2 regions of the Halomonas sp. IOP_14 genome follow, and region 2 is predicted to be linked to the other one. Evidence: predicted binding sites of a transcription regulator. Region 2 holds the regulator's gene; the other holds the start of a gene.

Region 1 (11,974 bases), on a different contig from region 2:
TTTATTGAGCATGCCCGTGCCGCGGCCGTTGTTTTCAAGGAACACGGCGCACTGCGGGTCGTGGAGTGCTGGGGAGACGATGTCCCCGAAGGGGAAGTGACCTCCTTCACCATGGCGGTCAAGCGCAAGGATGACGAAAGCATCATCTTTTCCTGGATAGAGTGGCCATCGCGCAGCGTGCGCGATGAGGCCATGCCGAAAGTCATGCAAGACCCGCGCTTGCAGATGGACGTTAACCCGATGCCCTTTGATGGCAAGCGGCTCATCTTTGGCGGCTTTGAAAGCATCATTGATGAGTAAGCGCTACCCGTGGCCCGGAACTCACTACGACGCTTCCTGGGCCACATCCTCTGGCACCACACCTTCTTGAGCTACATCAGTAATCCGCCCTTCCACCTGGTAGAACACCTCTTTACGTTCCACCATATAGTCGCGCAGCATCTCCCAATCCGTATTGCCGACGATGGTGTTGCGCCCATCTTCATAGGCAGCGCCAAGTACCGTATGACCGTCGCCGCCAGCAGCGGTAAAGTTATTGGTGGCGATGGTGTAAGTACGCTCGGGGTCAATCGCCTGCATTGCGCCTTCCTGGGCAACGCTTAGGCTAACCAGCCGCTCGCCCGACGGCTCACCGCTGTCGTATATCAACTCTACGCCTGCCGACACCTGCAGAAAACCGCCGTCTTCGCCGGGTGCATTAGCCAGGGCGATCTCGAAGGTTTCCAGCAGCTCGGCGCCGGTGACATCAAGCAGCGTCAGGCGATTGCCAAATGGCTGCACGGCGATCAAATCACCCACAGACACATCCCCACTCTCAATCGCTTCACGGATGCCGCCGCTATTCTGAATCGCCATAACCGTGTCGGGTGCCACCTGCTGCGCAGCATGCAACTGGGCATCGGCGATTAAATTGCCCAGCGCTGTTTCATTGGCACGCACGCTCCGTTCATCGCCACGCCCATGGCGCGGGTTGGGTAGCGTGGAGATTACCTTGGCGCCGACCTGGGTATCGCGCAGTGTCTCAATCTCAGCGGTGTAGGATTCAAGCCGCTTGGCGGCATCAGCGTCCGCTTCGCGATCGTCGGCAGCGAGCAGTTCACCGCTGGCATCCACCACCACACCGTTCTCGTCGAAGGTGACCTGCATAACGCCCAGGTGCTGGCCATACTCGCCTGCCTGGCCAATCACCGTCGGTGATGGGAGCTTCTCACCAGTGCGGCTCTCGCTCAGCAGCCTGGGGGGCGACACTTGAGTATGGCTGTGGCCACCAATAATAATGTCGATGCCTTCGACATGCTCTGCCAGCAGCAGGTCATTACCTACGCTGGGGTCACTGTCGTAGCCCAAGTGGGTAAGGGCAATAATCTTGTTAACGCCCTGCTCTTCAAAGCTTGCCACCATGGCTTCAGCCGCTTGGCGATAATCGCTGATGGTGACGTGGCCAGGGCTGGAAATCGTCTCACTGTCCTGAGTGTTTAACCCAAAGATGCCGATTGGCTCGCCGTTATGCTCAACGATCATGCCGTCATAAAGCGTCCCCGCCTGCGGCTCAGCGCTGACTGAATCACCCAACATGTCAGCAAACTCCGGGCCTGCGGAGAAGTCCAGATTCGCCCCTAAAATAGGAAACTCGGCGCCTGCGAAAAACGCCGCTAGCGCTTGGTGCCCCTGTTCCGGGTCACCCAAATCGAACTCATGGTTGCCGGGCACAAAGGCGTCGTAGCCCATTAAATTCATAAATTCGAGGGCATCCTGGCCTTGAAACTCTGTGAAGTAGAGCGTGCCTGTAAAGATATCACCGGCATCCAGCAGCAACCCTTCGCCAAAGCGCTCCTGCGCCTCGTTCAGCGTGGTAATTAGATAGGGGTACTGATCGGTACGCCCATGTAGATCGTTGGTGTGAAATAGCGTCAGGGTGTAGTTATCAGCAAAGGCAGGAGGAACGGTGGCAAATAGCGCTGTCCCTAGCGCCAAGCCATAGCGGTGAAAACGCATTTAAATGACTCCTTTCATAACAGTGTTCAGACACTTTAGCAGCAAAGATAGCCTACCAGCGACATTTCGTCTCCATGGTAAAAGTATTGCCTTACCCCCCTCTCCCTAAATTTATATTGAGAGGAATAACTCACCGAGAAAAAGAGCGCCTCTTTTAAGGCAGGCAAGTAAAGCATAAAATATAAAAACGCTAAAAACCGGTGTGGAATTATCCACACCGGTAAAGATCGAAACATGCGAGCTAACTAAAAGCTAAAGAACTAATGCAAAAAACTAATGCAACACTACCGCTAACATCACTCTATTAATTAGAAGTGATAGCGAGCGCCTAATGCGTAGTACATATCTTCTTCGAAGTCATTAACAGCATCCAGGTTACGATCGTTCAGCTCAAGGAACATATCGAAATTGCTAGACAGCTTGTACATTGACCCTAGCGCCCAAGCGTTACGCTCATCGCTAGCGCCGTCTACGTCGATGTTGTAGTAATCGGCGAAGAACTTCCAGGAATCGATGGCGTACGTAGCACCAACGCCGATTTTATCGAAACCACCACCGTTAACATCGTCATCACCGCGGGTTTCATAACCTACACGAGCAGCGAAAGCATCTGTAACAGCAAACTCGCCCGTAGCGCCATAACGCACTTCACCGTTACCGCCACCACGTACCGTATCTTCCACATAGCCAAGCGCTAAACGAGCTGGGCCTGTTTCGTAGACAACACCACCCTGAGTGGCGATAACGGATCCTTCGGAAGTCTGCTCGGCTTCAGTCAAACCACGCTCAGAGAAGTGCTTGGCAGAAATAACCGCCTGAAAACCACTCATTTTAGGCGTTTTATAGCCAATAGAGTCGCCGCGTGCCTGGGTACCACCACCCGCAAACTCGTAGCCGCGCTCAACGTAAACATCGAACGGCGTCATCACGTAGTTATCGTAGAAACTGTTGTAGTTCCCGGCCATAAAGGTACCGAACTGCTGGCTTTCCAGGCCTAGGTAGCTGTTACGTACCTCATCGAAACCAGAGGATGTATTACGCTCATCACCCGTAAAACGCCACTCTACACGGGCGAATGCACGCAGGTCAGAGGAAATCTGGTGGCCAGCGGTAATCCGTAAACGCGAGCCGAAATTACGGAACTCTTCGCCGTTATCAACACCGTTGTCAACACCACCGCCTTCAAGACCCATAGCGATGCGACCATAGATTTCGAGATCGGTACCGTCTTGGTCATAAACGGTTGCTGCTTGTGCTGCAGAGGCTGCCAATAAACCGCTAACGGCTAGGGCCAGTGTCGTTTTTTTAAACATGATCGTTCCCATTGAAGTAGTTAATGCTTGCGCTTGCGAAGGCACAATGAAGGACGAATAACGCCTCAACACAGGGAACCTTAAAGGAGTTATGTTTCATTAATCTTAAAGTTTTATTTTTTGGGAACTTATTTTTTTATGCGCTATTAAATAAAACTGCCATCCAAATTTAACATTGAACTGATATTAGAACAGATGGCTGTAGCACTTTGTCTACTAGCCTATTTATTTAAGCGTGTCATCACTTATTCACCTGTTTGTCTCGGCAGTGTCATTCACCCCACCCACACTGTACGAAAACGTGATAAAGGGATGAATCGCTCATGCGGCTCTGCATCGTTAGTGAGACATGGTCACCGGACATCAATGGCGTTGCCCATACGCTGAGCCGGTTAAGCTATGAACTTAACCGGCAAGGAGTGCCGGTGGATGTGATCCGCCCTCGGCCACGATCTGCGGGTAATGCAACCGGTATTAACCGCGAGCTACAGGTGCAGCGCCTTGCCCTACCTGGCTACACCGATGTGCAGGTAGGGCTGGTTAGGCCCGTTACACTGCGCCGCTTTTGGCGCCAACATCGCCCCGATATCATCTATGTAGCGACCCAAGGCCCTCTCGGCTGGGCGGCACGCCAAGCGGCACGGCAACTCAATATCCCCCTGGTAGCGGGCTGGCACACCAACTTTGACCACTACTGTGAAGATTATGGCGTCAATTGGCTGGCCTCGACCACACGCCGCTACCTGCGCTACTTCCATAACGGCTGTGACCTAACGTTAGTGCCTACTCATCAGCAGGCTAAAGCACTGCAGCGTCAAGGGATTCGGGGGGTTCATGTGCTGTCACGCGGGCTGGATGGCGAGCGCTTTTCACCTGCCCACCGTGACCCTTCATTACGCGAACGCTGGGGAGTTAGCGAGCATCAGCCGGTGGCCCTTTACGTTGGCCGACTAGCCGCAGAAAAAAATCTCACCTTGCTCCATGAAAGCCTTCAAGCCATGCGTGAGGTGCGGCCCGATATCGCCCAAGTGATCGTCGGCGATGGCCCCGCACGGGCACAGTTGGAAAAGGCGCTGCCCGACGCCCACTTCACCGGCTTTGTGGGGCAGGGATCGCTTGCTCGCCACTATGCCAGCGCCGACCTGTTTATTTTCCCCTCGCTTTCAGAAACCTGGGGCAATGTGGTGGCGGAAGCCATGGCCAGCGGCTTAGCCGTGGTGGCCTATGATCATGCAGCCAGCGCTGAGCTCATTAGCAGCGGCCACAACGGTGTCACCGTACCCGCTGGCAATAGCACCGCTTTTCAACAGGCAGCAGTTGAGTTGTGCCAACACCCAGCTGACTACGCTCGTTTAGGCCGAGTAGCGCGTTTACGCGCCCTTGAGCAGAGTTGGACAGGTATTGCCGAGCAGTTTTTGCGTTACTTACACCAAGCCCAGGAGGCTCATCATGCGCCCGCGTCCGCTTGTCGTATTCGATCGTCTTGACCTGCTGGAGTGGCAGTTCTGCCAGCGCATTGCGCGGCTATCGATCTACCGCCCCTGGCGAATCACGCTTCAGGCCGCCAGCCGCTTAGGCGATTGGCCTATTTGGGTGCTGCTGATTCTCGCCCAGCCCTGGCTTCAACCCAATGGCGCCTGGCGCGTACTGCAGTACAGCGTTATCGCTCTATTTGCCGTGGCGGTTTATCGACTGGTGAAAACTCGCTTATGCCGTGAACGACCCTTCATTACCTATAGTGAAGGCATCGAGTGCTGTGAACCTGCCCGCGACCGTTACAGTTTTCCCAGCGGCCACACCATGCACGCGGTGATGTTTAGCGTCTTGGTCGCCGCCCACACGCCCTGGCTACTACCGGTGGTATTGCCATTAACGCTTCTAATAGCGGTCTCACGGGTAGGCTTAGGGCTGCACTATGTCAGCGATGTACTGGCAGGGGCAGCGATGGGCTACGCTTTTGCCTTGGCCAGCCTGTATTGGATGGGGTAAAGCGCGTCCTGCCCCCCCCAATGGACAACCCTTTGATGGACAGCCGCGTGATAGACACCAGCGCAAAAACGCCCGCATAAGCGGGCGTTTTACTTTCAAGGCAGATAGTTAAACGTCGGGCGGCATGTCATCGCGTTCATCAATACTGGCCGTAAACGATGTCTTAAGCATCATATACACGCCCACGCCTGAAAACCCTAAGAACAAAACAAACATGCATAACATCAATGCCATCGCCATAATCTTGTCCCTGATCGTGCGCGGTCGTTACGTTGACGTTTTCTAACCGCTGCATTTTGGTTTCATCGAAGGATAGACCAAAATCACACTTTTTTCTGTACAAAAGCTGTGCAAAAACCAGAGCCTTATAGAAAGTACTTATCTATCAAATGATTATTTAAATCACACATGCGAAAAAACCACCTCACTTGCATGAGATGGTTGATTCGCATCGGTCCGCTCCCTGGTTTGATGAACAGCGCCTCCTTACGCTGCAACCAGTGAGTGGGCTAATTGTCCCTTAAACATCCTGTTCATTTTTCGGCTTCCTGCCTTCCATTTTGCTGTTAGCCCACTCACTCAGTTACTGGTGAAAAATGTTAACTCGACTAGCGTTAAGTGACTGAATTTAAAAATGACTTACTTTATTCATTTGCGAGTATTTACTTGGTTTCTTGCTGGATTCTACTTAGTAACTGCAGGCAATGAGCCAAACCATGCCAATAACGAATATAAACATTAAAAAACAACTACTTAAAACAATAAAAAGTGAATGGCAAAGCACTCTCCACCTCTATTTTTCATGTATAGAAGTGGCACATGCGACATAAACATACGGTTTCGAGGCACACTGCTATGCTTCCTTGTGTTTAAACGTATTGAAAACCGTAGCGTATCGTCACGACAGAGGGTATTTTTGCTTTCTACTCCTTTCACTAACGGTATGCCTTCGAAGGAGGCTTTTATGAAACGCACTATCGCCCTCGGCTTCGTGATGGTGGTGACCCTGATGCTGGTCAGTGGCTGTAATACCATTCGCGGTGCGGGTGAAGACCTTCAACAGGGTGGCGAAGCTATCCAGCGTGCAGCGAGCTAACCGTTATGATGACTGTTTATCTATCCCATGGCCTTGAGAGCGGGCCAGGCGCACTGAAAACCCAGGCAATGAAAGGTGTTGCGCAAAAGCTGGATGACTGTGAGCCCGTGGTCATGGACTACCGAGGCATAGCAGAGCCACAGCAGCGCCTTCAACATCTGCTGGGAGTATTAGCCGAGCGCGGTGACGACCCTGCCCAGTGTGTGCTGGCAGGCTCAAGCTTGGGAGGCTGGTTAAGCGCGACGGTTAGCGCTCAGCAGCCGGTGTTGGGATGCTTTCTGCTGGCGCCTGCATTGGGGCTTGCCGACTACCCGGAAACGTCACCGGTTATTCAGGCGCAGCACACCCATATTATTCACGGCTGGCGGGATGATGTGGTTGCCCCTGAATCGGTGATCGAACGTGCTCGTCTTCAGCGCCTATCGCTGCGGATGGTTGACGACGATCACCGCCTGCACGCGAGCCTGGAAACTATTTTATGTGATTTTGAGCGCTTCTTATGCCAGTGCGCCGCGCCTAATCCCTACGATTAGCAAGGCTAGTTAAAGCAAACATTCGACACGAGCACCTCAATCCTATACAAATAGTGTACAAAAAACATCGATAGCGAGGAGATTGCTCATGTTAGGTATGTTTAAGCGCGACCCCAAAAAGAAGCTTCAACAAGAGTATGAGCGCAAACTACAAGCCGCTATGGAGGCTTCACGCAATGGCGATATGCGTGCCAATGCCACGCTTACTGAAGAAGCAGAAGCGTTACTTGCCGAGATCAGGCGCATTGAAGCGACACAATAACTGCCATAGACAACGCTGTTGCTGCCCAGCGTCACTTCGGCAGCCTACCCAAGCCCAGGGTAGTGGTGGCAGGATGAGCAGCCACTCACCAGTAGCGACTGCACTTTGCCCAACCCCACCACCCTAGCCGATGCGGTATATATACTCGCTGGCGACTAGGAGCCTGTCTGGCTTGGCCGATCGTCGCGAGAAGCACGAATTTTGAGCCAAATTTATCGATCGATTGAGGCGAATAGCGTGCTATTTAACGAAATCGATCGAATAAAGTTGGCCAAAATACCGGGATTCGCAGTAGATCAGTGTTAAGCCAGACAGGCTCCTAACGTTTACTCGTCAGCGAGTGCCGGTAGCAGTGTTTTCAGTTTACGCGTGAGCGTATTGCGCCCCCAGCCCAGCAGCTCGGCGGCTTCACCTTTGCGCCCGCCAGTATGTTTTAGCGCTGTCTCAATCAGAATCCGCTCAAAATCGGGCACCGCTTCTTCCAGTAGATGGGTATGGCCTTCGGCCAGGGCATGATCCGCCCAGTCACGAAACGCCGTGCGCCAATCGCCGTGGGCGCTGCTTTCAGAAGCGCTGGGTGAACGCAGCTCCGGCGGTAGATCTTCAACCAGAATTTCACGCCCTGATGCCATCACGGTGAGCCAACGGCAGATATTTTCTAACTGCCGCACGTTACCGGGCCACGGCAAGCGCGTTAGGTGGGCTTCCGCTTCACTGGTCAGCACCTTGATATCGGTCGTCAGCTCTTTCGCCGCTTCAGCTAAAAAGTGCCGCGTTAAACGAGGGATATCTTCGCGGCGCTCGGCAAGCTTGGGCAGGTGAATACGGATCACGTTCAGGCGGTGGAACAAATCCTCCCGGAAGCGGCCGTCATCCACCAACACTTCTAGGTTTTGGTGGGTGGCAGCAATAATGCGCACATCCACTTTGACCGGCGTATGCCCGCCAACGCGATAGAACTCTCCATCGGCCAGCACGCGCAGTAGCCGCGTTTGGGTTTCAGCGGGCATATCGCCTATTTCGTCTAAAAATAGCGTACCGCCGTTGGCTTGCTCAAACCGCCCCTGGCGCTGCTGGGTCGCCCCTGTAAACGCACCCTTCTCGTGACCAAACAGCTCAGACTCAATCAAATCACGGGGAATCGCCGCCATATTGAGGGCAATAAACGGCTTGCCCTCACGAGGGCTGTGCTGATGGAGCGCCTGGGCAACGCGCTCTTTGCCGGTACCCGACTCCCCATTAATCAACACCGTGATGTGGGAGTGAGAGAGGCGACCAATGGCGCGGAACACCTCCTGCATGGCGGGGGCTTCGCCGATAATTTCGGCGTTCAAGCCTTCCGGCACAGTCACCGGACGCTGGCGTTCACGGGCGTGGGCCACGGCGCGGCGCACCAGCGCCAGGGCCTCGTCAACATCGAACGGCTTGGGCAGGTATTCAAATGCCCCGCCCTGGTACGAGGCCACGGCGCTGTCCAGGTCGGAGTGCGCGGTCATCACGATCACCGGCAGGTCAGGATGCGCTTCGCGTACCCGGGACATTAGATCCAGCCCGTCGATACCCGGCATACGAATATCGGTGACCAGCACGTCGGGTGGGTTTTCCAACAAGCGTGTCAGGGCAACGTCGGCGCGCTCGATACACTCAACGTCAAGGTCGGGTTGCGCCAAGGCGCGCTCCAACACCCAGCGGATAGCGCGGTCATCATCGACAATGACCACCCGCGCAACATCATTACGTGCAGCCTCAGTCATGACGCTTCTCCGGTGAAATTAATAACCATGGGAATCAGTAAACGAAATTCGGTGTGTCCAGGACGTGAATCGCATTCAATCAATCCTTGATGCTGGTGCAAAATCGACTGGGCAATAGAGAGCCCAAGGCCGCTGCCTTCCGCGCGTCCCGACACCATGGGGTAAAACAGTGTTTCCTGCAGCGTATCGGGAATGCCGGGGCCGTTATCGATCACGGCGACTTCACTGACCAGCCGGTGACGTTCGGCGCCAAGCGTAAACTGGCGACGGGCGCGGGTGCGTAGTATTAAAGTGGGCTCCGGCGTTTGTGCATCGCTCATGGCCTGTACCGCATTGCGCGCCACATTGAGCACCGCCTGAATCATTTGCGATTCATCGCCGGAAAGGTCGGGCAAACTGGGGTCGTAATCACGGCTGATTGTCACACTAGGGTGTTCGGCAATCAGCAGCGCCCGCACTCGCTCCAGCACCTTGTGGATGTTGACTGGCTCGTGTTTAAGCATCCGGTTAGGGCCGAGCATGGAGTCGACCAGGTCGCGCAGCCGATCCACCTCTTCAACAATGATATGGGTATATTCGCGCAGCGCCGGGTCGTCTAGATCACGCTCTAGTAGCTGTGCTGCCCCGCGAATGCCACCCAGCGGGTTTTTGACTTCATGGGCGAGCCCGCGGGCGAGCACCTTGATGGTCTCCTGGCGTGTGGTTAGCGCCTCTTCCCGGGAGATCTGCATCAGCCGATCCCGCGGCTCTACTTCCAGTAGCAGCTCATCGTCGGATAAGGGCGTCACCGTGTAGTCCACCGTGAGCGGTTCGCTATTCAACGGGGTAATGCGTGCTTCACGCTGGGTATAGGGGTGAAACGCATCCCGCGCCTTGGCCAATACTTCGTCAATGCTTACATCCCCGCCAAGTAGCGTATCCAGGCTGATGCCGTGAACACGGCTAAGGCTGACCGCTAACAACGCTTCAGCGGCAGGGTTCATCCATCGCACACGCAGTTCGCCGTCTAGCAGCAATACCGCTGTGGTGAGATGCTCAAGCAAACGCTGATGCATGGTGGTGTCCTGAAAAATCGCGTCTTCCATCGCCGATACAGACCTACAGGTGGATGATCAATGAGGGAGCTGCAAAAAGCGCGCCAACTATACGTTTATGTCCATTTGCACGGCTTGCGGGCATCGCAGCGAAAGAGCGCGAATCGTTTTAGCGCACTTGCCGTGCCAAATGCTCCTGCTCATGCACCACTTTAGTGCGCCCAGGTTTTGGTAGGTAATACTTAGGGCTGTTTTTTTGATCGCGTTTATTAAAGCGCTCTTAAGGAACCGTAATCGTCACCGCTGCCGTGCGGTGCTGTAAACGCTGGCTGCTCTCCAGCATTCTGCCTGGATCTCGTGCCCCCTTGCGGCAGGCCCGTTAACCAGAAGACATCGCTGTGCAGCGCTTTCTGGCTAATCTCGCCATTCACCAACAGCCGTACCTGATTGTCGTCGCGCAACGGTGGCGCAATAACCACCTCCACCACGGTCATCCCCTCTTCCACCTGTGCGCCTTGCTGGGGCAGAGCGATGGAAAAGTGGTCGCAGGGCATAAAGGGCTGCTTGGGTTATCGGTAAAGGTAACGTTGCCGTGCTGATCGGTCACCCGATACACCGCCTGCCCGAACGCCGTGCCACCCACTCCCCCACGCCCAAGAGAGCTACCAGCACACTGCTCATCGCCCCTCTGGCACGCTTCTCAGCCTCCCAGCAATAAAAAAACCCCGCCGTAGCGGGGTTCTATTGGCAATCATTGTTACCACCGCCTGGCTGATAGTAACAGCCAAGGGCGAGTAACGCTGATTCGCAGCTGTACTTAACAGCTATAGTACATATCAAACTCGATGGGGTGAGTGGTCATACGAATACGCTCCACTTCTTCCATCTTGAGGTCAATGTAGGCATCGATCATTTCGTCGGTGAATACGCCACCTTCGGTCAAGAACGCACGGTCAGCGTCGAGGGCTTCCAGTGCTTGATCCAGGCTGTGCGCCACAGTCGGTACTGACTTGCCTTCTTCTGGCGGCAGGTCGTACAGGTTTTTGTCCATGGCATCGCCAGGGTGGATCTTGTTTTTGATACCGTCGATACCCGCCATCAACATGGCAGAGAACGCCAGGTAAGGGTTGGCAGTCGGATCAGGGAAGCGCGCTTCCACACGCTTGCCTTTCGGGCTGGCGGTGTAAGGAATACGGATTGAAGCCGAACGGTTGCGGGCACTGTAGGCCAGCATGACCGGCGCTTCAAAGCCAGGCACCAGACGCTTGTACGAGTTGGTAGAAGCGTTAGTAAAGGCGTTCAGGGCACGGGCGTGCTTGATGATGCCGCCGATGTAGAAAAGCGCCATTTCAGACAGACCAGCGTACTCGTCACCGGCGAACTGGTTGTTGCCATCTTTCCAGAACGACTGGTGAACGTGCATACCCGAACCGTTATCACCGACCAGCGGCTTCGGCATAAAGGTGGCCGTTTTGCCATACGCGTGGGCCACGTTGTGGATCACGTACTTCATTTCCTGAACTTCGTCAGCTTTCTTCACCAGCGTGTTGAACTTAACGCCGATTTCGTTCTGACCTGCGTTGGAAACCTCGTGGTGGTGTACCTCGACGGTCTGACCAATCGCTTCCAGGGTATTACACATTGCGCCACGAATATCGTGGAAGCTATCGACCGGAGGAACCGGGAAGTAGCCGCCTTTAACGCGCGGACGGTGGCCAAGGTTGCCGCCTTCCACGACACTGTCGGTTGCCCAAGCGCCTTCGTCGGAGGTGATTTTGTACATGGAGCCCTGGATATCAGACTTCCAATGCACTTCGTCAAAGATAAAGAATTCAGGCTCAGGACCGAAGAACGCGGTGTCGCCCAGGCCAGTAGACTGCAGGTAAGCTTCTGCGCGCTTAGCGATAGAGCGCGGGTCACGATCATAGCCCTGCATAGTGGCCGGCTCGATGATGTCACAGCGCAGCACCAGCGTCGCATCTTCGGTGAAGGGGTCAA
Region 2 (11,974 bases):
TCAATAGCGACAGTGCCACCATTTGTCCCAGCGCCTGCTCAGCCCCGAAATCGACCAAAATGGTATAGCCCTGCAGTGCCAGCACCATGCCGATAAACAGCCCCGACACCAATACAATGGCTAACGAAAGCACGCCCACAAAGTGCATCTGGTGCAACCATAATCGCCAGCCTTCCCGGGAAGGCACGCCGACCACCGACTGGAATAGAAACACGCCCGCTCGACCCAATGCTTCCATTAAGTCGCACCCTCGGCGCCCCAGCCGTGTAACACGTGCGGCGCTATTAGAGAACTTTGACTGCATTAACTCTGCCCTTTATTTACCCTGCATTGGTGCATTTAAGCGCCTTATGTCACCCACTCTAGCGGTTCTATTTAACCGGAGCCCCGCCCAGAATATCGCGATAAAACGCCTCAGCGGGGTAGTGAAATGGTACCGGCCCATCAGGTTCGCCATGAATAAACTGGCTAACCCGGGGATCTTGATTTGTGTCCAGGGTTTGCGGTGTGCCATGGGCTACCACCTGGCCATCGGCGATCAGATAGAGATAGTCCGCAATGCTCAAGGTCTCCTTGATATCATGGGAGACCACCACCGAGGTTAGCTGCAGCGCTTGATTAAGGCGCTTGATTAGCTGCACCAACACGCCCATAGAGATGGGATCCTGACCAACAAACGGCTCATCATACAAAATCAGTTCTGGATCCAGCGCCACCGCACGAGCCAATGCGACCCGGCGCGCCATCCCTCCGGACAGCTCCGCAGGCGTTAAGTGTCGCGCTCCACGCAGGCCGACCGCCTGTAGCTTGAGCAACACCAGGTCACGCACCATAGTATCGGGTAAATCCGTATGCACCCGCAGCGGAAAGGCAACGTTTTCAAACACATCCAAATCAGAAAACAGCGCACCACTCTGAAACAGCATTCCCATCCGCTTGCGTAGCGTGAATAGCGCCTTCCGGGACAGTTTATGAACATCCTGCCCATCAATGAGTATTCGACCACTCTCCGGGGTTAGCTGGCCGCCGATCAGCTTCAGTAGCGTGGTTTTACCGGTACCACTTGGCCCCATGATCGCGGTTACTTTACCCCGCGGTATGGTCATATTCACACCACGGAAAATTTCGTGATCACCACGCGAAAAGTAAAGCTCTTCAATTTCTATAAAGGGTGCATCTGTCATGGATCAGTTGACTCTTAACGAGGCGCGACTAAAGCTGTATAGCATACCCTACTTGCGGCTATCGCAATTAGAAAACAGCGTTTCTAAAACATTATCGAACATTGTACTATAACGCTACAAGGCATTACTGCACGAATGGGCTTTCCTATTGTTCAGGGTTATCAAAGTTGCAAAGGCTTGCTTACCCTCGCCTAAACCTGCTCTCGGCCCTGGTGATGCGGGTATGCCCCCCAGGGAGTCGCCTCAATTACTGCCTATTAGAGGTGTCGAGATGTTATTCTTACCGGTTACTACTTTTATATTTTCATTTGTTAAGAGAAAACGCTATGCGCCAGCCTATCGCCCCCTCCAGCCTACTACGTGAAAGCGCACTGCGTACGCTACAAATCGAGCAGGCAGCGATTGGAGGCCTTCAGGCTAAGCTAGACGAAAGCTTTGATCGCGCCTGTGAGCTAATTCTCGCCTGCCAAGGTCGTGTAGTGGTGACCGGTATGGGCAAGTCGGGGCATATTGCTGGCAAGCTAGCGGCGACACTTGCCAGTACCGGCACGCCGGCTTTTTTCGTTCACCCCGGCGAAGCCAGCCATGGCGATCTAGGCATGATTACCCGCGCAGATGTAGTGTTGGCGCTCTCTAACTCGGGCGAAACTGCCGAAGTCACTGCTCTGCTACCACTGCTTAAACGCCTGGGCACACCGCTGGTCAGCATGACGGGGCGGCCCCACTCCACGCTTGCCAAGCACGCTGATGCGCACCTAAACAGTGGCGTCGAGCGTGAGGCTTGCCCGCTCGATCTAGCCCCCACCAGTTCCACCACCGCTGCCCTCGCCCTGGGTGATGCACTGGCGGTTGCGTTACTGGAAGCACGCGGCTTTACCGCTGAAGATTTTGCCCTCTCCCACCCCGGCGGCAGTTTGGGCAAGCGCTTACTGCTACGCGTTAGAGACCTCATGCACGACGGAGCACGCCTGCCCCAAGTCGCATTGGGCAGCCCGCTGCGCGACGCATTACTCGAAATTACCCGGCAAGGGCTTGGCTTTACCTGCGTAGTGGATAGCGAAGGACGATTAGCGGGGGTCTACACCGATGGCGATCTACGCCGCACGCTGGATCAATTCCATAATCTGCGCGACGTGCGCGTTGATGATGTCATGACCCGGCCGGGCAAGCGCATAGGCCCCGATATCCTGGCGGCCGAAGCGGTACGCATCATGGAAGAAAGCCGTATTACCGCGCTAGCGGTGGTTGATGAACAACAGCGCCCAATTGGGGCTCTACATATGCACGACCTGCTCGCCAGCGGCGTTATTTAACCCAGCGGCGCCAACACGACCTGCTTTACGAACTGATTGATATGGAGGTTCTATGACCCTACCTGCCTCGCTACTCGACCAACTCCGCCGTGTACGCCTGCTAGCACTGGATGTTGACGGCGTCCTTACCGATGGGCGCCTCTACTTTCAGGCCGATGGTATCGAAATCAAAGCATTCCACACCCAGGATGGCCACGGGCTAAAGCTTCTCAAACGCGTGGGCGTACATGTCGCGTTGATTACCGGGCGCGACTCCCCCATGGTTAGCCAACGCGCGGCGGCACTCGGCATTGACCATGTTCACCAAGGCTGTGAAGACAAGCTGACCACACTGCGCGGGCTCTGCCAGCGCCTCGATATTGAACTAGAGCAGGTGGCTTATTGTGGCGACGACCTACCCGACCTAGCGGCTATCAAACGTTGCGGCGTCGGCATTACCGTGCCAAACGCGCCGGACTATATGCATACCCACGCCGACTGGACTACCGAACGCCTGGGTGGCCACGGTGCCGTGCGTGAGATCTGCGATACGCTGCTTGAATCTCAAGGACACTGGGGCGCGGTGCTCGACACCTATCTGCACGGCCGCACGTAAATGTTTAAACGCTTTAAAGTACGCCTCTGGTTAGCCGGGCTAGTCATCGCGCTGGGGATTCTGCTGGTATGGCTTGACCCCCGCGGGCCTCAAGACACCAGCATCGATCCCGAAGCACAGGCTCAGGAACCTGGCCACGTGCTGGAAAATGCCGAGATTACCCTATTCGGGGATAACGGCAGTGTCATGCAGTCGCTAAAAACACCGCGCCTTATCCATACCCCGCAGCGCAGCGAAACCTGGACGGAAGAGCCCGAGGCAGTACTGTATGACAGCGAAAACCGTCAGTGGCTGGCCAGCGCCGCTGTAGGCACGCTCAACACCGCTACCCAAGCCCTGCTGCTGTCAGGTTCGGCTCGACTGTTTGCACCAGATGAAGGCTGGCAGCTAGATACCGAGCTACTGCACTATGATGGCCTCGAGCAGCATGCCTGGAGTGACACACCGGTATTGATGCAGCAACCGCCGCAGCAAATGAGCGCTTCACGTATGGACGTTTGGCTTAACACCAGCCAGGTTCGCTTAACGGATAATGTGCGCGGCACGCACCCCCCGGCCACACAACGCTAATAGGAACCGCCATGAAAGCCATGATTTCCCCAGCCCTGCTCTACACTGCACTGTTCGGTTTAGCGATACCTTTATCAGTGTTAGCCCAAACCAACTCATCTTCCCAGGCCCCAGTGGAAGTGGAAGCCGACCGTTTAGATCTTGATCAGCGGGCAGGCACAGCTGTTTATACTGGGGATGTGGACATTCGCCAAGGCGAAATGCAGCTGCGCGGCGAGCGGGTAGAGATCGAACGCAACGACGCGGGCGAACTCTCGACAGCCACCGCTACCGGTGAACGCGCCTACTTGCGCCATCAAGGCGAAGGGCAAGAAGGCCCCACGGAAGGCTGGGCGCGGCGAATTATTTATCACGTCGCCGAGCGTCGCGTAGAGCTGATCGACCAAGCCGAACTGACCCAGCAAGAGGACACCTTTAGTGGCGGTCGCCTTGAGTATTTTATTGACCGAGAAGTGATTCAAGCGCGCTCTGACGTTGATGGCAGCGAGCCCCAGCGCATACGCATGACCCTTCAGCCTGAACAATAGGGAGCCTAGCTGTGGCCACTGCTGACACTGCGCCGATCAAAACCCTTTATGCCCACCACCTGGCTAAAAGCTACAAACGCCGCCGAGTGGTCAAAGACATCAATCTGGAGATATCCCAAGGCAGTGTCGTTGGCCTTTTGGGCCCCAACGGCGCGGGCAAAACCACCTCATTTTATATGATTGTTGGGCTGGTCAAATCCGACGCTGGCAAGGTGGGTATCGACGATGTGGATTTAACGCGCGCCCCCATGCACGAGCGCGCAGCCGCGGGGATTGGCTATCTACCTCAAGAGGCGTCTATTTTCCGCAAACTCTCGGTTGCCGAGAATATTATGGCGATACTCGAGACCCGCAAAGAGCTTAACCGCAGCGACCGCGAACAGCGCCTGGAAGCGCTACTCGAAGACTTCCATATCACCCATATTCGCGACAACCTGGGCATGAGCCTTTCGGGCGGCGAGCGCAGGCGTGTAGAAATAGCCCGCTCGCTAGCCACAGAGCCCGCTTTTATTCTGCTCGATGAGCCTTTTGCGGGCGTTGACCCCATCTCGGTAGGTGAGATTAAAACCATCATTCGTGCACTGAAACAGCGCCATATCGGCGTGCTGATCACCGATCACAACGTGCGTGAAACACTAGACATTTGCGATATCGCCTATATCGTCGGCGATGGGCAAATCATCGCCAGTGGCTCGCCCGCCTCGATTCTCACCAACCAAAAAGTAAGGGATGTGTATTTGGGCGCCGATTTTCGCCTGTAATGTTTTTGCCTTAATCGCCCCTAAATAGCGCTTTAAAACAACTTTACGACCAATGGCATGCTTATTGCACTTGCGCCAAGCACTCACTCGCACTAGGGTGGAGCATTCTGATTAACGAGTGGTTCTCAGATGGTCATGAAAGCTTCTCTCCAACTGCGTATCGGCACACAGCTGACCATGACGCCCCAGTTGCAGCAGGCCATTGCGCTGCTGCAACTCTCTACGCTGGATCTTCGTCAAGAAATTCAGCAGGCCCTCGATGCCAATCCCATGCTGGAGCAGGAAGATGAATTTAGTGAACAGGCTGTCAGCGAGCCTAAGGAAGAAGAGTGGTCAGAGAGCATCCCTACTGAGCTCTCGGTAGATAGCGACTGGTCAGATACCTATCAAGATATGGGAAGCCAGGGGGGCAGCAGCAGCGAAGGCCCCGACTTTGAGCGCCAGGCAGCCGGGCAGAGCCTTCATGGCCACCTGCTGTGGCAACTCGCCATGACCGATTTTAGCGCTCGCGAGCAGCTTGTCGCGGAAAGTTTAATCGACGCGCTAGACGCCAACGGCTACCTGACCCAGCCGCTCAACGACATCCGTGAAGGGCTTCGTGCCCAGGGCATTGACGGGCTAAGCCAGCGCGAAGTGGAAACCATTCTACTCAAGCTCCAGCAGTTTGAGCCGACCGGCATATTTGCCCGTGACTTGCGTGAATGCTTGATGCTGCAGCTCGCCGCTCTCCCCGATGATACGCCACTGCTGGTTCCCGCCCGCCGCTTGGTGCGGCAGTTTCTCGAAGCGCTTGGCAAAGACGATATGCGTCTGCTGAAACGCCGTCTAGGGCTCGACGACGAACAGCTGGCCGATGTCATCCTGCTTATTCGCAGCCTAGACCCACGCCCAGGCAGCGCCTACGGCGACACCGATGACAGCTATGTCACCCCCGATCTAGTCGTCCGCCACGATAATGAAGGCTGGCATTTAGAGCTCAACCCCGAGGCCCTGCCACGGCTGCGCATTCAGCCCGACTACGCCAGCTTGATTAAGCGTGCGGATAAAAGCGATGACAACCAGTTTCTCAAAGAGCACTTGCAGGAAGCGCGCTGGTTGATCAAGAGCCTCTCTAGCCGAAACGATACGCTGCTGCGTGTTGGTCGCGAGATCATTACCCGCCAGATTGGCTTTTTAGAGCACGGCGAAGAAGCCATGAAACCACTGATACTGGCCGACATTGCCGAAGCCGTGGAGATGCACGAGTCGACTATTTCACGGGTAACGACGCAAAAATATATCCATACACCCCGTGGTGTGTTTGAACTCAAATACTTTTTCTCAAGCCAGGTGAGCGGTCAAGATGGTGACAGCCACTCCAGCACCGCCATCCGTGCACGACTCAAGAAACTGATTCAAGAGGAGCCGCCCGGCAAGCCGCTTTCAGACAGCCGCTTAGTGACGCTATTAGGCGAAGGAGGGATTCAAGTGGCGCGTCGTACGGTGGCGAAATACCGTGAAGCCATGGGCATTCCCTCTTCCAGTGAACGGCGTCGTTTGCGCTAACTTCGTTAACGTTTCAGGGAAACTCTCGACAAGGGCTTTGCAACGCGGCAAAAAGGGTTACAATCGAAGTACAGTCCGATGGATAAGGAGCACGTCAATGCAAGTAAATATCACTGGTCATCACGTAGAACTGACTGACGCCTTGCGTGACTATGTCAACGAGAAGCTTGAGCGTGTAGAGCGCCATTACGACAATATAACTACGGTGCAAGTCACCTTATCAGTGGAGAAAGAGCGCCAGCAGGCCGCCTGTACGCTGCACGCCGCAGGTGCTGACTTACATGCGGAAGCCCTAGACAGTGATATGTACGCCGCTATCGACGCACTAGCGGACAAAATCGACCGTCAACTCGTTAAACACAAGGAAAAAGCACAAGCTCGCGCCCAAGGCGCCGGTGTGCGTTAATTCAATGACGTTGGAAACCATACTCCCCCCGGAACGCGTTCTGTTCGACGTCCCCGGGGGCAGCAAAAAAAGGGTGCTGGAGTTTTACAGCACCTTTATCGCCCAAAATATCCCCAGCCTGGACAGCCAAGAAGTGTTTAGCCGTTTAATCGGCCGCGAGCGCTTAGGTAGTACGGGTATTGGTAACGGCGTGGCTATTCCTCATGCGCGTAGCCCCCACTGCAACGCCCCTATCGCTGGATTTTTGAAACTGGCTGAAGCGATCGATTTTGACGCTATCGACGGCGACCCGGTAGATCTGGTGTTTGTCCTGTTGGTACCCGAAGAGGCAGATGACACGCATCTCTCACTACTGGGTCAGGTAGCGACCATCATGAATGATGCGGACACGCGCCAGCAACTGCGTAAAGCAGCCAGCCAGCGCGAACTGCTTGAGCTGATTACCGCCAAAATTCGCGAGCAATCAGCGGCCTAAGGGTCTGAAACCCTGTTCAGGGCAGATCACAGCAGGTTATCCGCTCACCACCCTCAACGCAGCTTGATCAAAGCAAAGAGAGACTCTATGCAACTGGTGATCATTAGCGGCCGCTCCGGGTCAGGTAAATCTATCGCCTTGCAAGCGCTGGAAGATCTTGGCTACTACGCGATTGATAACCTCCCAGCTATGTTGCTGGGGTCGTTGGTGGATGAACTGCGTGACCAGGGCGACCGAGCACATTTAGCGGTGAGTATTGATGCCCGCAATTTGCCGGGAGCTCTGGAGCGCCTGCCCTCTTTATTAGACGAGTTGCGCCAGCGTAAAATCGACTTTCAAGTTATTTACCTGACCACCGATGCGCGCATACTGCTTGAGCGTTACTCAGCAACGCGTCGCCGTCATCCGCTGACCCGCGATAGCGAAATGACGCTGGAAGAGGCGATCAATAAAGAAGAGACGACGCTAGAGGATATTCGCGATCTGGCCGATCTATTGATCGATACATCACGATTATCGGTGCACGATTTACGCCGTCGCATTACCGACCAAGTAGCCCATCAGCGGCGCGACAAGCTGACGCTAACGCTGGAATCGTTTGGGTATAAACGCGGCGTACCGTTAGACGCCGACCTGGTCTTCGATGTGCGCTGCCTGCCAAATCCGTACTGGGATCCAACGCTGCGCCAGTTCACTGGCCGCGACGCGGAAATCGTGGCTTTTTTGAACAGCTATCCGATTGTTGATGCCATGAGCGACGACATCTTGGCCTGGCTAGAGCGTTGGCTACCCGCTTACCAGAATAGCCAACGTAGCTACATGACTATCGCGATTGGCTGTACTGGTGGCCAGCACCGCTCGGTCTATATGGCCGAGAAGTTAGCGGAAAAATTGACTCCTAGCATGGGCGAAGTTCAACTTCGCCACCGCGAACTGGGTCTGCACTACACCATAAGCGAACAGTTGGCCGCTCCCCTCGTCAGCGCTTCCACACCTAACGAGCGGCCAGAGACCTCTTAAGCGCGTCTATCCATTAATGACACCACTCGGCGAAAAGGAACCAGGGTGCCAGAACGCATACTTACACTTACCAATCAACGCGGGCTACACGCTCGCGCGGCGACAAAACTGGTCAAATGCGGCCAACAGTTCACGGCAAAAATACGCGTTTACAAACAGCAACAGGCCGCCGACGCCGCCAATATCATGTCACTGCTGATGCTTGCCGCACCTTGTGGCACCGAGCTTAGAATCACCGCCGAAGGCGATGACGCCGAACAGGCGCTTGAAGCGATTCAAGCGCTGTTCGACGCCCGCTTTGAGGAGGATCAGTAAGCCGCCGCTTGGCTTGTTAGTCCCCCGCCACGGTCATGGCATCAATCAACCAGCTACCCGTGTGAACACTGCCACGGGTATCAGTGTCATCGCCAATACCTACTAAGCCAGCAAACATCCGCTCCAGGTTTCCGGCAATGGTGAACTCTTCGACCGGGTACTGCACCTTTCCATTTTCGACCCAAAAACCTGCTGCACCGCGGGAATAGTCACCGGTCACACCGTTGACACCTTGGCCCATCAACTCAGTCACCCAAATACCCCGCCCCATCTCTTGCAACAAGCTTTCGCGTGATTGCAGTGGCGTTGCTAAACGCACGTTACGTGCCCCACCGGCATTGCCCGTGGTTTGCATATCGAGACGACGAGCGCTGTAAGAAGAGAGCATATAGCTGGCAATGCGTCCCTGATCGATAAAGCGATTATTGCGCGTTTGCACGCCCTCGCCATCAAACGGTGAGCTTGCCGTGGCGCCAATCTCCATTGGCCGCTCTTCGAGACTAAACCAGTCGGGAAACAATGGTGTACCGAGCCGGTCGCACAAAAACGAGGCCTGCCGGTAAAGCGCACCACCGGCTAACCCACCGAGCAGGTGGCCAATCAAGCCACTGGCCAACGATGGGTCAAACAGCACCGGAAAGGTGCCCGTTGGCGGCCGTTTAGCACCTAGCCTGCGCAGCGTACGCATCGCGGCTTCGCGCCCCACCTCAGCGGGGTCACGTAGCGCCTTGGGGTCACGGGCAGAGGTGTAGTCATAATCACGCTGCATACCGCTCGCGTCTTGGGCAATCAGCATGCAAGAAAGAGAGTGACTACTGCCCTTTTGGGTACCTAAAAAGCCGTGGCTATTGGCGTAAACGCGCACCCCTTCGCCACTGGAGAGAGACGCGCCATCTGACTGTGAGATGCCGTCAACGTCTCGCCCCGCCTGCTCGCAGGCAAGCGCTAACTCAATCGCCTCATCCGTTGTGAGCGCCCAGGTGTAGTGCACTTTTAGATCGGGCAACTCAGTAGCCATAAGGGAGGCATCGGCCAGCCCTGCGGCCGGGTCTTCGCCGGTATAGCGGGCAATCGCCAGCGCTTTCTCTACGGCTGCCTGGATCGAGGCACTGCTGGCATCAGTGGATGAAGCGCTGCCTTTACGTTGACCCACGTATAGCGTGACGGCAATGCCTTGGTCACGGGATAACTCAACCGTTTCAACTTCGCCCAGGCGTACGCTAACGCCTATACCCTGATCGACGCTTGCGCCTACTTCGGCAGCATCCGCGCCCAAGCGCTTCGCCAGCGCTAACGCCTCTTCGGCGCGCGCGGTCAATAGCGACTGCTGCGCGGATGCATCAAATGCCTGTGCCATATGGCCTCCTATTTCAACCGAATGCCTCTCAACCAAAGTCTTGCAAGAGAGTGTCATCGGCGAATCAATGTTGTACTCGCAGCTGGTATAATGCCGCCACGAATCTTGTCTGTGAGTCACACTATGCGTAAGCAACGTCCCGATCCCGTTGAAGTAGAAGAACAGGAAGAACGCCCTAGCAAGTCGCAACTCAAACGCGAAATGCATGCCTTACAGGCACTTGGGGAAACCTTAATCGCCATGCGACCGGCGGAACGCGCCCGTTTCCCCCTCTCTGACGATATGCTACGCGCTATCGAGGAAACCTCGCGTATTCGCTCCCATGAAGGTCGCCGCCGCCATATGCAGTATGTCGGTAAGCTGATCCGTAAAGAGGATCTTACCGCCATTCAAGCCGTGTTCGACTCCATCGACCAGGAGCAAGAGCAGCGCGACCACGCGTTCCACCGACTGGAAAAATGGCGGGAACGCTTAATTGACGAGGGCGATGCGGCAGTTGACCTGTTTATGGCGGAGCACCCCGACGCCGATCGCCAGACACTGCGTCAATTGATTCGCAACGCCCAGCGGGAACGCGAACAGGGCAAACCGCCGACCAGCTCGCGCAAGCTCTTCAAACACCTGCGCGAAACCCTTGCACTTTAAAAACAGCCTCTTTAAGACGGTTTTTCAAGACCGCCTATCAAGACTGCGTGCCGCCGACGGTCAGCTCATCCAATTTCAGGGTGGGCTGGCCCACACCCACCGGCACGCCCTGCCCTTCTTTACCACACACGCCAATGCCGGTATCCAGCGCCATATCATGGCCAATCATGGAAACACGCTGCATCGCTTCCGGCCCGTTACCAATCAAGGTGGCGCCTTTCACCGGCACCGTCACCTTACCGTCTTCAATCAAGTAGGCTTCGCTGGCAGAGAACACAAATTTGCCAGAGGTGATATCCACCTGCCCGCCCCCAAAGCTCACCGCGTAAATACCGCGCTTAACGCTTTTGATAATATCGCTGGGCTCATCTTGGCCCGCAAGCATGACCGTATTCGTCATGCGCGGCATCGGCAGGTGGGCAAAGGATTCGCGTCGCGCATTGCCAGTGGGGGCCATACCCATTAAGCGGGCATTGAGTTTGTCCTGCATATAGCCAGTCAAAATGCCGTCTTCGATAAGCGGCGTGTATTGGCCCGGCGTGCCCTCGTCATCCACGCTCATCGAGCCACGGCAATCCGATAGTGTCGCATCATCGACAATCGTCACACCTTTTGCGGCCACGCGCTCGCCCATTTTGCCAGCAAAAGCGGAACTGCCCTTACGGTTGAAATCCCCTTCCAAACCATGGCCGACGGCTTCATGAAGCAAAATTCCCGGCCACCCCGACGCCAGCACCACAGGCATTTGCCCCGCGGGCGCATCGACGGCTTCCAGGTTGACCAGTGCCTGACGCACCGCCTCTTTGGCGTACTGCTCGGCAACTTGGTCATCGCGCAGCTTGGCCATGGAGTAACGGCCACCGCCGCCCGCACTGCCGCGTTCACGACGACCATTTTTAACCGCGATAACGCTGACATTAAAGCGCACCAGCGGGCGAATATCCGCCGCCAAGGTGCCATCGCTTGCCCTCACCAGCACTACTTCGTAGGTACCTGAAAGAGAAGCACTCACTTGACTGATGCTCGGGTCTGCAGCACGCGCGATTTTGTCAGCCTGTTTTAGCATGGCGACTTTGTCTTCCGCGCTTAGCCCGGCCAGGGGGTCGATTCCCGCATAGCGCGACATGGCGGATACCGGGCGCACCAACTGTCCAGGCAGACGTTGACCGCTGCGGACGATGCCTGCCGCCGTGCGGCCGGTGTCCATTAGCGCATCGGCCGTTATTTGGTTGGAGTAGGCAAAGCCAGTCTTTTCACCTGC

Evidence for each region. Region 2 encodes sigma-54, which starts transcription at its own class of promoters, with help from an activator protein. Its sites were predicted from a motif close to TGGCACNNNNNTTGCTNT; they were not measured.
Region 1: a site for sigma-54 is predicted at 10,066-10,083, ahead of glnL (nitrogen regulation protein NR(II)). Genes of this name have one in related genera too.

The regions. Positions count from the first base shown of each region.
Region 1 covers NZ_JAINWD010000019.1:6,690-18,663, reverse strand. Annotated here, with positions in the region: gene K7H09_RS14215 (DUF1428 domain-containing protein) at 1-300, shown strand, start outside; gene K7H09_RS14210 (bifunctional metallophosphatase/5'-nucleotidase) at 325-1,995, opposite strand; gene K7H09_RS14205 (porin) at 2,304-3,308, opposite strand; gene K7H09_RS14200 (glycosyltransferase family 4 protein) at 3,632-4,795, shown strand; gene K7H09_RS14195 (phosphatase PAP2 family protein) at 4,758-5,297, shown strand; gene K7H09_RS14190 (entericidin A/B family lipoprotein) at 6,262-6,393, shown strand; gene K7H09_RS14185 (YqiA/YcfP family alpha/beta fold hydrolase) at 6,399-6,926, shown strand; gene K7H09_RS14180 (DUF6435 family protein) at 7,015-7,188, shown strand; gene ntrC (nitrogen regulation protein NR(I)) at 7,515-8,942, opposite strand; gene glnL (nitrogen regulation protein NR(II)) at 8,939-9,997, opposite strand; gene K7H09_RS14165 (hypothetical protein) at 10,246-10,530, opposite strand; gene K7H09_RS24550 (DUF4124 domain-containing protein) at 10,467-10,619, opposite strand; gene K7H09_RS24450 (hypothetical protein) at 10,569-10,694, shown strand; gene glnA (glutamate--ammonia ligase) at 10,794-11,974, opposite strand, start outside.
Region 2 covers NZ_JAINWD010000004.1:83,863-95,836, forward strand. Annotated here, with positions in the region: gene mlaE (lipid asymmetry maintenance ABC transporter permease subunit MlaE) at 1-304, opposite strand, end outside; gene K7H09_RS04940 (ATP-binding cassette domain-containing protein) at 372-1,184, opposite strand; gene K7H09_RS04945 (KpsF/GutQ family sugar-phosphate isomerase) at 1,511-2,497, shown strand; gene K7H09_RS04950 (KdsC family phosphatase) at 2,550-3,092, shown strand; gene lptC (LPS export ABC transporter periplasmic protein LptC) at 3,093-3,662, shown strand; gene lptA (lipopolysaccharide transport periplasmic protein LptA) at 3,674-4,189, shown strand; gene lptB (LPS export ABC transporter ATP-binding protein) at 4,201-4,950, shown strand; gene K7H09_RS04970 (RNA polymerase factor sigma-54) at 5,080-6,495, shown strand; gene hpf (ribosome hibernation-promoting factor, HPF/YfiA family) at 6,593-6,901, shown strand; gene K7H09_RS04980 (PTS sugar transporter subunit IIA) at 6,906-7,376, shown strand; gene rapZ (RNase adapter RapZ) at 7,464-8,396, shown strand; gene K7H09_RS04990 (HPr family phosphocarrier protein) at 8,442-8,711, shown strand; gene pmbA (metalloprotease PmbA) at 8,728-10,068, opposite strand; gene yjgA (ribosome biogenesis factor YjgA) at 10,192-10,713, shown strand; gene tldD (metalloprotease TldD) at 10,751-11,974, opposite strand, start outside.